Regions from separate parts of the Bradyrhizobium sp. 41S5 genome, predicted to be linked through region 3. Evidence: predicted binding sites of a transcription regulator. Region 3 holds the regulator's gene; each other region holds the start of a gene.
The links. The regulator LexA, encoded in region 3, represses DNA repair genes until DNA is damaged. The targets are predictions, from matches to a motif close to TGTTCNNNNTGTGTTCNG.
Positions count from the first base shown of each region.

Region 1: HAP47_RS31325 (PA0069 family radical SAM protein) is a predicted target of LexA. The motif match lies at 2,433-2,450, and genes of this name have one in related genera.
Region 2: HAP47_RS39370 (helicase-related protein) is a predicted target of LexA. The motif match lies at 1,886-1,903, and genes of this name have one in related genera.

Region 1 is NZ_CP083721.1:6,517,418-6,521,696, forward strand. It holds gene HAP47_RS31315 (ribonuclease HII) at 1-581, opposite strand, end outside; gene HAP47_RS31320 (VOC family protein) at 660-1,106, opposite strand; gene HAP47_RS31325 (PA0069 family radical SAM protein) at 1,233-2,411, opposite strand; gene HAP47_RS31330 (glycosyl transferase) at 2,576-3,145, shown strand; gene HAP47_RS31335 (bifunctional helix-turn-helix transcriptional regulator/GNAT family N-acetyltransferase) at 3,239-4,180, shown strand; gene moaB (molybdenum cofactor biosynthesis protein B) at 4,254-4,279, opposite strand, start outside.
Region 2 is NZ_CP083721.1:8,217,594-8,221,872, reverse strand. It holds gene rpmB (50S ribosomal protein L28) at 8-316, opposite strand; gene HAP47_RS39375 (DUF3108 domain-containing protein) at 665-1,495, shown strand; gene HAP47_RS39370 (helicase-related protein) at 2,115-4,279, shown strand, end outside.
Region 3 is NZ_CP083721.1:4,524,851-4,529,129, reverse strand. It holds partial or broken gene HAP47_RS21695 (ComEC/Rec2 family competence protein) at 1-589, shown strand, start outside; gene HAP47_RS21690 (hypothetical protein) at 586-813, opposite strand; gene HAP47_RS21685 (hypothetical protein) at 960-1,388, opposite strand; gene lexA (transcriptional repressor LexA) at 1,630-2,334, opposite strand; gene HAP47_RS21675 (molybdopterin molybdotransferase MoeA) at 2,566-3,777, opposite strand; gene HAP47_RS21670 (HAD family hydrolase) at 3,791-4,279, opposite strand, start outside.

The DNA of each region.
Region 1 (4,279 bases), 2.0 Mb from region 3:
TAGCCGGGGCAATCCAGCGCCAGCGCGCACATCAGGCGGTCGCGCGTCACCTTGGCAACGATCGAGGCCGCCGCGATCGAGGCCACAATACCGTCGCCGCCGATCACGGCATCACAGTTGCAGGGGGTCGCGAGCTTGTCGCGGCCGTCGACGAAGACGTGTTTCGGCATTTCCGGCAGCGCATGGACGGCGCGCGCCAGCGCCCACAGCGAGGCGCGCAGGATATTGTCACGGTCGATTCGCGCCGGCGAGGCCACCGCGACCGAGAACGCTGCGGTGGCGCAGATTTCCTCGAACAGTTCCTCGCGGCGCTCGGCGGTCAGCCGCTTGGAATCATCGAGGCCCTTGGGAACGCGAGCGGGGTCGAGCACCACGGCGGCGGCGACCACGGGACCTGCCAGCGGGCCGCGACCGGCCTCGTCGCAGCCGGCGACCGGCCAGACGCCCCGCTTGATCAGCGCGCGCTCGCGCCGAAAGCTCGGCCGCGTCACGGCGATGACGCGCTTGTCCGGCCCGGCTGATTTGGCCGACACCGTCTTCGACGCCGTCTTTGGCATGCTTTTGGCTTTATCCCGAATCATGCGGGGATGGTGATCAAGCCGGCTCTCCCGCGCAACCGGGAACTCGGCGCCCTTCCCCGCTATTCAATTCGGCTCGCCCTAATCCGGGATCGACACCCGCCCGTTATCGAGAACCTCGAAGCCCGGCGCCCGCACCACTTCCCAGGCGTGGCCGTCGGGATCGCCGAAATAGCCGCAATAACCGCCATAGCTTGTCGACTGCGCGGGCTTGAGCAATGTGGCGCCTTTCGACAGCGCGAATGCCATCACGCGATCGACCTCGGCATCGTCGTTGCAGTTCCAGGCAACCGCAACGCCGCGGAACGCTGAAGGCCGCGGCTGATCCGGCAACCCGGCGTCGTCGGCGAGCAGATGCCATGGGAACAGCCCGAGCACGCTGCCGCCGGTCTCGAAGAAGGCAACCTCCTCGCCGGTCGCGCGCATCTTTCTGGTGAAGCCGAGCGATTCGTAAAAGGAGATGCTGGCGCGCATGTCGCTGACGCCGAGCGTGAGGACGGTAAAGCGGGCGGTCGGGGCGTTACTCATGTTTGCACTCACTGTTTTGACTTCTTCTTCGTAGCCCGGATGGAGCGAAGCGTAATCCGGGAAAGTTTTGGCCGCGGATGCGAGGCCCGGGATTTCGCTGCACTGCATCCGGGCTACGGGCCTCCACTAGAACAAGCTCAGCTGCTGCCCGCTGCGTTTCGGCTTGGCGAAGTGATCGGTGGTCAGCTTGGTGCGCCGCTTGTTGAGGCCGAGCTTTTCGCACGCGATCTCGAAACGGCGGCCGATCATCCAGGCCATCGGGCCGGTGCCCTTCATCCTTGTGCCCCATTGCGAGTCGTAGTCGCGGCCGCCGCGCATGTCGCGGATCAGCGTGAAGACGTGGCGATAGCGGTCGGGATAGTTCGCCATCAGCCATTCGCGGAACAGATCGCGCACCTCGAGCGGCAGCCGCAACAGCACGTAGCTCGCCTCCCTGGCGCCGGCATGGGCGGCGGCATCGAGGATGCGCTCGATCTCGGAATCGTTCAGCGCCGGGATCACGGGCGCGACCATCACCGTGGTCGGGATGCCGGCGTCAGCGAGCCGCTTGATCGCCTCGAGCCGCTTCGACGGGGTCGAGGCGCGCGGCTCCATGGTGCGGGCGAGTTTCGGGTCGAGCGTCGTCACCGAGAGCGCGACCTTGGCGAGATTGCGCTTGGCCATCCGCGCCAGGATGTCGATGTCGCGGGTCACCAGCGCCGACTTGGTGACGATGCCGACCGGATGCCCGGCACGCTCAAGCACCTCGAGGATGCCGCGCATGATCTTCCGTTCGCGCTCGATCGGCTGATAGGGATCGGTGTTGGTGCCGATCGCGATCATCCGCGCCTCGTAATCGGGCGCCGCCAGCTCCTTCTCGAGCAGCGCCGGCGCATCCGGCTTGGCGAACAGCTTGGATTCGAAGTCGAGTCCCGGCGACAGGCCGAGATAGGCGTGGGTCGGCCGCGCGAAGCAATAGACGCAGCCATGCTCACAGCCGCGATAGGGGTTGATCGAGCGGTCGAAGCCGATATCGGGCGAGTCGTTGGGGGTGATCACCTTGCGCGAGGTGTCGAGCGCCACGCTGGTCGAAAACGGCGGCAGGTCTTCGAGGCTCTGCCAGCCGTCGTCGAAGGCAACCCGCGCCTCGGCTTCGTAGCGGCCGCTGGCGTTGGACTGCGCGCCGCGGCCGCGCCGCCGCTCGCGCTCGATCGCGACCGCAAGCTCGGGAAAAGGGGCAGGAACAGGTGAAGGTGCACCCGCCGGGTTATCGGAGGGCGCCGTTACCGGCGGGTGCTTGAGGGCATGAGAGGATGCTCGGCTCATGTTATGAAGCTAGCACAGCCTTAGAACAAATCAAGAACACCAGCCGAGAAAATCCACAAAGTGATGGCGTAAAAATCTGCAGGCGAACAGGCTGCTTTGAATATGACAAGGTGATAACACGGCCGGAGTTTCTCCACCGTTTGAGCCATCGAAGCCTCAAAATCATGCTGAGCGTGATCATCCCCACCGACGGAGTCGAGCGCACCGCGGTCGCAACGCTCGCGGCGCTGGTGCCGGGCGCGGCCGCCGGCGTCATCCGGGAGGTGCTGCTGGTCGACCGCACCAACAGCGACGTGATGGAGCGCGTTGCCGACATCGCCGGCTGTCACTTCCTGCGTTTCGAGGGCACGCGCGCCGCGGCGCTCGCCGCAGGCGCGCGGCAGGCGCGTTCGCCCTGGCTGATGTTCCTGCATCCGGGCGCGGTGCTCGACGCCGGCTGGATCGAGGAGACCACCCAGTTCATCCAGATGGTGGCGGCAAGCGGCAAGGACCGCGCCGGGATATTCCGCTACGCCCGCGCGCCCTATACCGACCCCGGCCTGCGCGACGGCCTCAAATTCGTCGCCCGCATGATCGCCGGCCCCTCGGCCGAACAGGGCCTCCTGATCGCGCGCGAGCATTATGAGCGGATCGGCGGCTACCGGCCGGACGCCCGCCGCTCCGAGGCGCGGCTGCTGCGCCGGCTCGGCCGCTCCTCCCGCACCATGCTGCGCAGCCGGATCATGGTGGCGTAGGGCATACTCAAGCGAAGCAGGCACCGGTTCGCGCGAAGAAAACGCGTCAGAAAGCGCTTGCGGATTATTTGATTCCGTCAAATAATATGTTTGATGAAATCAAACTCCCATGACACCGCCCTCGATAGCCAGGTCGCCGCGGTCCGCGGCTTCAGCCGGTTCTATACCCGCAAGCTCGGCATCATCGAGCCGAAGCTGCTGCACTCGACATTCACGCTGCAGGAAGCGCGAATCATCTACGAGCTCGCCCATCGCGCGAACTGCACCGCGACCGACCTGGTGCGCGATCTCGACCTCGATGCCGGCTTCGTCAGCCGGACGCTGGCGGCACTGCAGCGCCGCCAGATCGTGACCCGCAAGCCGTCAAAGGCCGACAGGCGCGTCAACGAGGTGGCCCTGACCGCCAAGGGCCGCACTGCTGCCGCTGATCTCGACCGCCGCTCGCGCAGCGAGGTCGGGGCGCTGCTCAAGCAGATGGACGGCAACCGGCGTGCGGCCGTGGTGCGTGCCATGAGCACGATCGAGCAGTCGCTGGAGCCGCCGGCCGAGAAGCCAGTGGGTTTCCTGTTGCGCAGCCATCGCATCGGCGACATGGGCTGGGTGATCTCGCAACAGGGGCGCGTCTACGCGGAGGAGTATGGCTGGGACATCAGTTACGAGGCACTGGTGGCCGAGATCTGCGCGCAGTTTCTGCGATCGTTCGATCCGGACCGTGAGCATTGCTGGATCGCGGAGGTCGACGGCGAGCCGGTCGGCTCGGTCTTCCTGGTCAACGGCGGCGACGGGGTCGCCAAGCTGCGGCTGCTGGCGGTGGAGGAGAAGGCGCGCGGGCTCGGCGTGGGCCACGCGCTGGTCGAGCAATGCATCCGCTCCGCACGCGAGATGGGCTATAAGAAGATGACGCTGTGGACCCAGAGCATCCTGCTCGCCGCGCGCGGTATCTATGCGCGTGCCGGCTTTCAGCGGGTCAAGGAAGAGAAGCACCACAGCTTTGGCGTCGACCTGATCGGGGAAACCTGGGAGCTGGATTTATAAGCGTCACGCTCTCCGGCGTCATTCCCCGATGCGCAATTGCGCATCGGGGAATGACGCCGGAGAGATATGATGGCTAAGCGCTCGCCCCCTTCGCCTTCG
Region 2 (4,279 bases), 3.7 Mb from region 3:
GCTTCGCTCAGCTCGCCTTCTTCACGAACGCCGGCTTGCCGACCTTCTTCTCGATCGCGCGCTTGAGATCGAGCGCACGGGGCGAGAGCACGTCGGCCTTGGCCTTCAAGAGATAGGCGTCGAGGCCGCCATTGTGGTCGACGCTCTTCAGCGCATTGGTCGAGACGCGCAGGCGCACGTTGCGGCCGAGCGCGTCCGAGATGAAGGTCACGTTGGCCAGGTTCGGCAGGAAGCGCCGCTTGGTCTTGATGTTGGAGTGGCTCACCTTGTGGCCCGTCTGGGGGCCCTTGGCCGTCAGTTCGCAGCGCCGGGACATTACCAAAATCCTTATTGCATCCCCGCCTCTCGATCGGACGTGCAATCACACGGCCCGCGCGGGGGTTTTGAATTCGCGTCCATTTTCCAGGAACCGCGGGTGTATAGGGGGAGAATACCCGAGCGTCAAGATTATATCGCCGCATAACCGTCGCGGGAAATGGCGGTTCATAAGCGCTTCCAGCCACTTAACGGCGGATATGGCAACCATATAAAGGGCGTATTCGGCTGCAAGTCTTGGTTCCATAACAGATGCGCGCGTTGTCCGGCCGAATTGTCCAGATGGATGACGAAAGAGCGCCGATAGCAGGACCGTCAGGTAGGTTAAGTGACCACCGCCATTGCCCTTTTGCCCCCGCTCGGCCGGCTCGTCGGTCTGTGCGCCGGTGCCCTCTTGCTGTTTTGCGCCGAGCGAGCCAGCGCGCAAGGGCGGCTCGACGCCCAGTATGAGGCGACCTTGGCCGGTATCCCGGTAGGCAAGGGCAGCTGGACCATCGAAATCGGCGACGACACCTTCTCGGCCTCGGCCCAGGGCGGCACCGCGGGCCTCCTGAAGGCGTTCTCCGGCGGCAGCGGCTCGGGCGCCTCGCAGGGCCGCGTCGTCAACGGCGTGCTGACAGCCACCTCCTATACCGCGACCACCACCACCTCGAAGAAGTCGGAGACGATCCGGATGGTGCTGGCGGGTGGCGGCATCAAGGAATCCACGATCGAGCCGGAGCCGCCGGTCGATGCCGACCGGCTGCCGGTGACGGAGGCGCAGAAGAAGAACGTGTTCGATCCGATGACCGGCTCGTTCCTGCGCGCGCCCGTCAATGCCGAATTGATGAGCCCGGATGTCTGCCGCACCGGCGCCGGCGTGTTCGACGGCCGCATGCGCTACGACCTCAAGCTCGATTTCAAGCGGGTCGAGATCGTGAAAGCCGAGCGCGGCTATCACGGCCCGGCGCTGGTCTGCGCGCTCTATTTCGTGCCGATCTCGGGCTACATCCCGGATCGCCCTGTCATCAAATATCTCGCCGCCCAGCGCAACATGGAGGTCGCCTTCGTGCCGATCGCGGGCACCCGCCTTCTGGTGCCGTTCCGCATGACGATCCCGACCCCGCTCGGCCAGGCCATGCTGGAAGCCACCTCGTTCGTCACCACAGCCGCGCCGCCGCGCGTGGCGAAGACGCAGTAAGGGTGAGCAGCGGAAGTGCTTGACCGTCATCCCCGCGCAAAGGCTTCGCCTTTGTCGCTGGAGGAGCGCGCTCTTGCGCGCGTCTCGAAGGATCGACGGCCACCAGCGGGGGCCGTGCATCCTTCGAGGCTCGCTCCGCTCGCACCTCAGGATGACGGGTCAGGGAAGGTGACCGGATCAAGGAATGCAACAAACGTCACCGGAATCCAGTTGACTCTTGCCGGCTTCTGATTCGACTCGTCCGCCTCTGGAATTTAAGGAATTCAGTCCGCATATCCCGTGCTTGTGGAGCCCGCTCAAACTTGATCTAGTGCCGCCGCCTTCAGCCAGCCCGAGATGTTGCGGTGAACGTTTCAGGCCTGGAATGGAGTCACCGATTCGGGCGTGATTCGTTCCGGACTCGTTCCGAAGCTTAAGGGCGGCGCAGAAAGCGTCGCATTGTGAGACAGATTCGCCTCAGATGATGCCCATGATCGATCAGTTTCCGGATTTCCGCGTCATTGCGAGGAGCGCAGCGACGAAGCAATCCATCGTGCCGACGCGCACGCGAAATGGATTGCTTCGCTTCGCTCGCAATGACGGCTGACAGCCGCCTTCAGTAAAGAAACAACTGCAAAATATGGCTTTCTCAACTTCGTTCGGAAATGACCGCGTGCCCGGCGCAGGCGTCACTGCGGTGCTGGGGCCGACCAACACCGGCAAGACGCATCTCGCCATCGAGCGCATGCTGGCGCATTCGTCCGGCCTGATCGGGCTGCCGCTGCGGCTGCTCGCGCGCGAGGTCTACAACAAGGTCGCGGCCCGCGCCGGCGTCGATAACGTCGCGCTGATCACCGGCGAGGAGAAGATCAAGCCGAAGGCGCCGCGCTTCTGGGTCTCGACCGTGGAAGCGATGCCGCGCGATCTCGATGTCTCGTTCCTTGCGGTCGACGAGATCCAGATCGCGGCCGATCTCGAGCGTGGGCATGTGTTCACCGATCGCATGCTCAACCGCCGCGGCCGCGACGAGACGCTGCTGCTTGGCGCAGCCACGATGCGGCCGATCATCGAGCGACTGTTGCCGGGCGCCTCGATCGTCACGCGGCCCAGATTGTCGCAGCTCGAATTCGCCGGCGACCGCAAGATCACGCGGCAGCCGCGGCGCACCGCGATCGTCGCGTTCTCCGCCGATGAGGTCTACGCGATCGCCGAACTGATCCGACGCCAGCATGGCGGCGCGGCCGTGGTGCTGGGCTCGCTCTCGCCCCGCACGCGCAATGCGCAGGTCGAGATGTTCCAGAACGGCGACGTCGATTACCTCGTCGCCACCGACGCGGTCGGCATGGGGCTCAATCTCGACGTCGATCACGTCGCCTTCGCCTCCGACCGCAAATATGACGGCTATCAGTTCCGCCGGCTGACGCCGGCCGAATTCGCGCAGATCGCGGGCCGCGCCGGGCGCGCCACGCGCAACGGCACTTTCGGCACCACGGGCCGCTGCGCGCCGTTCGAGCCGGAGCTCGTCAATGCGCTGCAGAACCACACCTTCGACAGCGTCAAGATGCTGCAATGGCGCAACGCCAGGCTCGATTTCGCCTCGCTCGGCGCGCTGCAGGTGTCGCTGGCGCTGACGCCCAATCATGAGGCACTGACGCGGGCCCCGGTGGCCGAGGATATGCGGGTGCTCGAACACGTCGCACGCGACGCCGAGGTGCGCGAATTCGCGCATGGCGCTGATGCGGTGGAGCGGCTGTGGGAGGCCTGCCAGGTTCCGGACTACCGAAAGCTGTCGCCGGCCGCCCATGCCGAACTCGTGACCACGCTGTACGGCTTCCTGATGCAAAAGGGTCGCATCCCTGATGCATGGTTTGCCGCCCAGGTCGACCAGGCCAACCGGACCGACGGCGATATCGACACGCTATCCGGCCGGATCGCGCAGATCCGGACCTGGACCTTCGTTGCCAACCGGCCCGACTGGCTCTACGACCCGGAGCACTGGCAGGGGATCACGCGCGATCTCGAAAATAAATTGTCCGATGCGCTGCATGAACGGCTCACGGAGCGTTTCGTTGACAGGCGGACCAGTGTATTGATGCGCCGCCTGCGGGAGAACTCAGTTTTGAATACGGAAATTGGCAAGACCGGTGAAGTGATCGTGGAAGGCCACGTGATCGGCCGGCTCGATGGTTTCACCTTCGCACCCGATGCGGCCGAGGCCGGCAGCGACGCCAAGGCGCTGCAAGCCGCCGCCCAGCAGGTGCTGGCGCGCGAGATCGATACGCGTGCCGAGAAACTGGGCGCCGCTCCCGACGAGCAGTTCGTGCTGGCCTCCGACGGCACCATCCGCTGGACCGGCGATGCGGTGGCCAAGCTGGTGGCCGCCGACGACGCGCTGCATCCGCGGCTGCGCATCATTTCCGACGAGCGGCTGACCGGCGCCTCGCGCGAGGCCGTGCAGACCCGGCTCGATCTCTGGCTCAAGACGCATATCGAGAAGCTGCTCGGGCCGCTGTTCGAACTGTCCAAGGCCGAGGATATCCAGGGCATCGCCCGCGGCATCGCCTTCCAGCTCGTCGAGGCGCTCGGCGTGCTCGAGCGCAGCAAGATCGCCGCCGAGATGAAGGATCTCGACCAGCCCTCGCGCGCCGCGCTGCGCAAATACGGCGTGCGCTTCGGCGCCTATCACATCTATTTCCCGCAGCTCCTGAAGCCCGCGGCGCGCTCGCTGGCGTCGCTGCTGTGGGCCGAGAAGCAGAGCAATGTCGACATGGGCGCGCTGTCGAATGTGCAGCATCTCGCCTCCAG
Region 3 (4,279 bases):
GGGTGCGGTGCTGCTGGTGGCGGCCTCGGTCTGGGCGGTGCGGGTGCCGCAGCCGGACGTGCTGGTCTCCGCCGACGGCCGCAACGTCGCGGTGCGGGGCGGCGACGGGCGGCTGCATCTGATGCACAGCGCGAAGGACGCCTTCCTCGTCAAGGAGTGGCTGGCGGCGGATGCCGACGCGCGGACCGCGACGGACGCGTCGCTCGGCGAGGGCGTCTCCTGCGATCCGAGCGGCTGCGTGACGCAAGGGCCCGGCGGCGCCTTCGTCGCGCTGGCGAGCCGGCCCGAGGCGCTGGCCGACGATTGCGACCGTGCGGCACTGATCGTGACCGCACGGCCGGCACCGCGGGACTGCGCGGCCTCGGTGATCGATGCCGAGCGGCTGCGGCGCCACGGCGCGCTGGTGCTGCGGCGCATCAGGGACGGCTACGCCATCGATGCGGTCAAGCCCGGAGGGATCGACCGGCCGTGGTCGCCAGCGGTTCCCGGCGACGGTGAGGCTGCGACGACGTTGCGCGCCCCCGCAAGCGCGCCGCGGCCCACCGTCGATGCGACGCCGGCCGAGACCGATTTGCAGGGCGAAGATTAGCCGTTGTCGGGCGAGGGGCCGGTCGGCAACTCGAACAGGCCGAGATGGTATTCGTCGGAGTCAGGGCCGGCGTCAGGCTTCTTGACGAGGGTGAAGGAAGCCTCGGGAAATTGCTCCCAGACCTTCAGGTCGTCAGCCGTCACCGTCAGCCAGCCGAACCGGAACAAGTAGCGGCCCGGCTCCGTGACGCGTCCAGCCTTTTGCCATGTGACCTTGTCGACCACCACGCACGTCCTCCGTGCCCGATGATGCGCCAAGGCGCGCGCCGACGCAATTCTCCAGCCGCGCCCCGGAACCCGGCGTCCGGGGTCGCTCGAAATCGCTTAGGTCATCCGCCGCTGAACGGGTTCATTCCGCGGCGACGATGTGCTCAACCCAAAAACAGCGACGCAAATGCGGAGGGCCGCCGCTCCACAACCTTCGGCTTCTGCTCGACCGGCGGATGCAGTGCCGGCAATTGCAGCACGCTGACACGTTGTCCCTCGACGAGCTGGGTCACCAGCACATGGCTGCCGTCGGGGAATTCGACCGCGTCATGATGGCGATCGGGAACGTCGGGCTCGACTTCGTTGAACACCCCGACGCGGAAGTTCATCGTCTTGGTCCAGATCCAGCGGCTGTCGTAGCGAACGTTCTCGGCGAAAGCGAGCTCGGTGCCCGGCAGCATGCAGACCGCGACAGTGGGATCGGTCTCCGAAGCAAAGCCGCGGGTCGACGTGCCGCGGAAAGTCGTGGTGATCAGCGTCTCTCCAACAATGGCGGGGCGCGACGCCACGGCGTGCAGACTATAGTCACACATCGGATGGCTCCTCTAATCGAGGTAGCGACCAGTGCCTCTCCTTGAGGCATAGGGCCTCTACCAGAGTGGACGATAGCGAACGAGTGTCTCCTCGTTTCTGGGCGATTGTACGACTGGTCGCCCAACGCCCCAATCACAAACACGCGACGCCGCGTGAGAGGTGTCGGAGCGCATCGGGCAAACAGCACGTTACGCTATCATTCAAGGAACGATCCGATGTGTTGCTCGTTCCCCGCCGCCATCAGTATTTGCGATAGAGGCCGATCAGCTTGCCCTGGATGCGGACCCGGTTCGGCGGCAGGATGCGTACTTCATAGGCGGTATTGGCCGGCTCCAGCGCGATCGACGCGCCGCGGCGGCGGAAGCGCTTCAGGGTGGCTTCCTCCTCGTCGATCAGCGCCACCACGATGTCGCCGGTGTTGGCGACGTCGTTGCGCTGGATCAGCGCCATGTCGCCGTCGAGGATGCCGGCGTCGACCATCGAGTCGCCGCGCACTTCCAGCGCATAGTGCTCGCCGGAGCCGAGCATGTCGGGCGGCACGCTGATGGTGTGGCTGCGGGTCTGCAGCGCCTCGATCGGCGTGCCGGCGGCGATCCGGCCCATTACGGGGACCGCGACCGGACGGTTGCCGTCGTCCTCGGCGATCGGCGGCGTGCTGGTGCGCTTGCCGAGGGTGCCTTCGATGACGCTCGGGGTGAAGCCGCGGCGGCCGTTGCCGCCGCCGGCCGAGAGCTCAGGCAGCTTGATGACTTCGATGGCGCGGGCGCGGTTGGGCAGGCGGCGGATGAAGCCGCGCTCCTCCAGTGCAGTGATCAGGCGGTGGATTCCGGACTTCGAGCGCAGGTCGAGCGCATCCTTCATCTCGTCGAAGGAGGGCGGTACGCCGGCCTCTTTCAGACGTTCATTGATGAAACGCAGAAGTTCGTACTGTTTGCGCGTGAGCATCTCGAGTATTCCCCCGGTTGGTAGCGTCGTTCGATTCCGAGACTTTTCAGGCGGGGCCTGACCTCAGGAGCACGGTGCTCATCACAAGCGCTCCCTCGCGGCCTCCCATTTGTACACACCAGTACTCGAAACAAATCATGAACGGACACTATATGTTCGATATGTGTTCCGCAACCACTTAATTTCCGGTGAACGCATCCGGCAGCGCACAATCGGCGGGCCGTGCGAGCCTCACTCAGGCAGCATCAGAATCTCGCATTCGCTGCCTTTGCCGGCGGCAGGCGCAAACGGCGGACGCACGAGAAGTGCCCGTGCCGCAGCGAGATTCCCGAGCAGCGACGAGTCCTGCTGCGTGACAGGCGTTGCGATCAGCGTGCCGTCTTCGCGCTCCTCGAGGCGCGCGCGCAGATAGTCCTCGCGCTGGTCGTTGGCGGCGAGATCGCGGCCGAGCAGGGCGCTGGCGCGGACATGATGGACAGTCTTTCGGCCGCTTAGCGCCCGAATCAACGGCACCAGAAACAGGAAGGCGCAGACATAGGAGGACACCGGATTGCCGGGCAGGCCGATCACCCGCATCGCGCCGAGCCGGCCATGCATCATCGGCTTGCCGGGGCGCATCGCGATCCGCCAGAACGCCATCTGAACGCCCTCGGCTTCCAGCGACTGCTTGACCAGGTCGTGGTCGCCGACCGAGGCGCCGCCGGTCGTGATCAGGATGTCGGCACCGGTCTCGCGGGCCCGGCGGATGCCGGCGGTGGTCGCTTCTACCGTGTCGGCGGCAACCCCGAGGTCGACGGTCTCGGCGCCTTCGGCGCGCGCCAGCGCCCGCAGCGCATAGCCGTTGGAATAGACGATCTGGCCGGGGCCGGGCGTCGAGCCCGGCATCACCAACTCGTCTCCGGTCGCCAGCACCGCGACCTTCGGACGGCGGTGCACCGCGAGCTCCGGATAGTTCATGGCGGCGGCCAGCGACAGCGCGCGATCGGAGAGGCGGCTGCCGGCATTGAGCAGCACGTCGCCCGCACGGAAGTCGACGCCGGCCGGGCGGATGTGCCGTCCGGCGGTTGCGGCCTCCGTGATCGTGATGTGGTCGCCGTCGACGGCGGTGTCTTCCTGGATGATGACGGCGTCGGCGCCATCGGGGATCACACCGCCGGTGAAGATCCGCACCGCTTCGCCGGCGCCGACCATCCGCTCGAACGGCCGGCCGGCGGCGACTTCCCCGATCACCTTGAGCCGGGCCGTCAGATCACCAGCGTCGGCCGCCCGCACGGCATAGCCGTCCATCGCCGACATCGGCTGCGGCGGCTGGGTGCGCCGCGCGGCGAGGTCGCGCGCCAGGGTGCGGTGGTAGGCGGCATCGAGCGCGACCATCTCCTCCGGCAGCGGTTCGGCGCCGGCGAGGACGGCGGACAGGGCATCGGCAACCGGCATCAGGGCCACGCTCGGAGCTCCATCAATCCAAATGTTCAATACCAAGTGCAGTCAGAGCCCTCGCCACGTCATCCGTCGATGTCACGTGGATGGCATGAAGGCCGCGCGCCCGCGCGCCCTCGATGTTGGCGGCCAGGTCGTCGAAGAACAGGATCCGCGACGCCGGCACACCGATGGCTTTTACCACATGATCGTAGGCCTCGGCGTCGGGTTTCCGAAAGCCGATCATCGAGGACAGGAAGACGGTGCGGAAATGGCTGAGCAGCTCGGCATGGATGACCGAGAAATGCGCGACATGGGCCGGATTGGTGTTGGAGAAGGCGTAGAGCGGCATCCGCACGGCGGCGCTCGCGAGCAGGGGGGCAATTCCCGGCATCTCCCCGGTGAAGATCGCATTCCAGCCTTCGAGGAACTGCGCATCGGTGAGGTTGATGCCGAGCGTCCGGCGCAGGTTTGCGAAGAACGCCGCGTCGTCGATCCGGCCGATCTCGTGATGCCTGAAGCTGTCGTC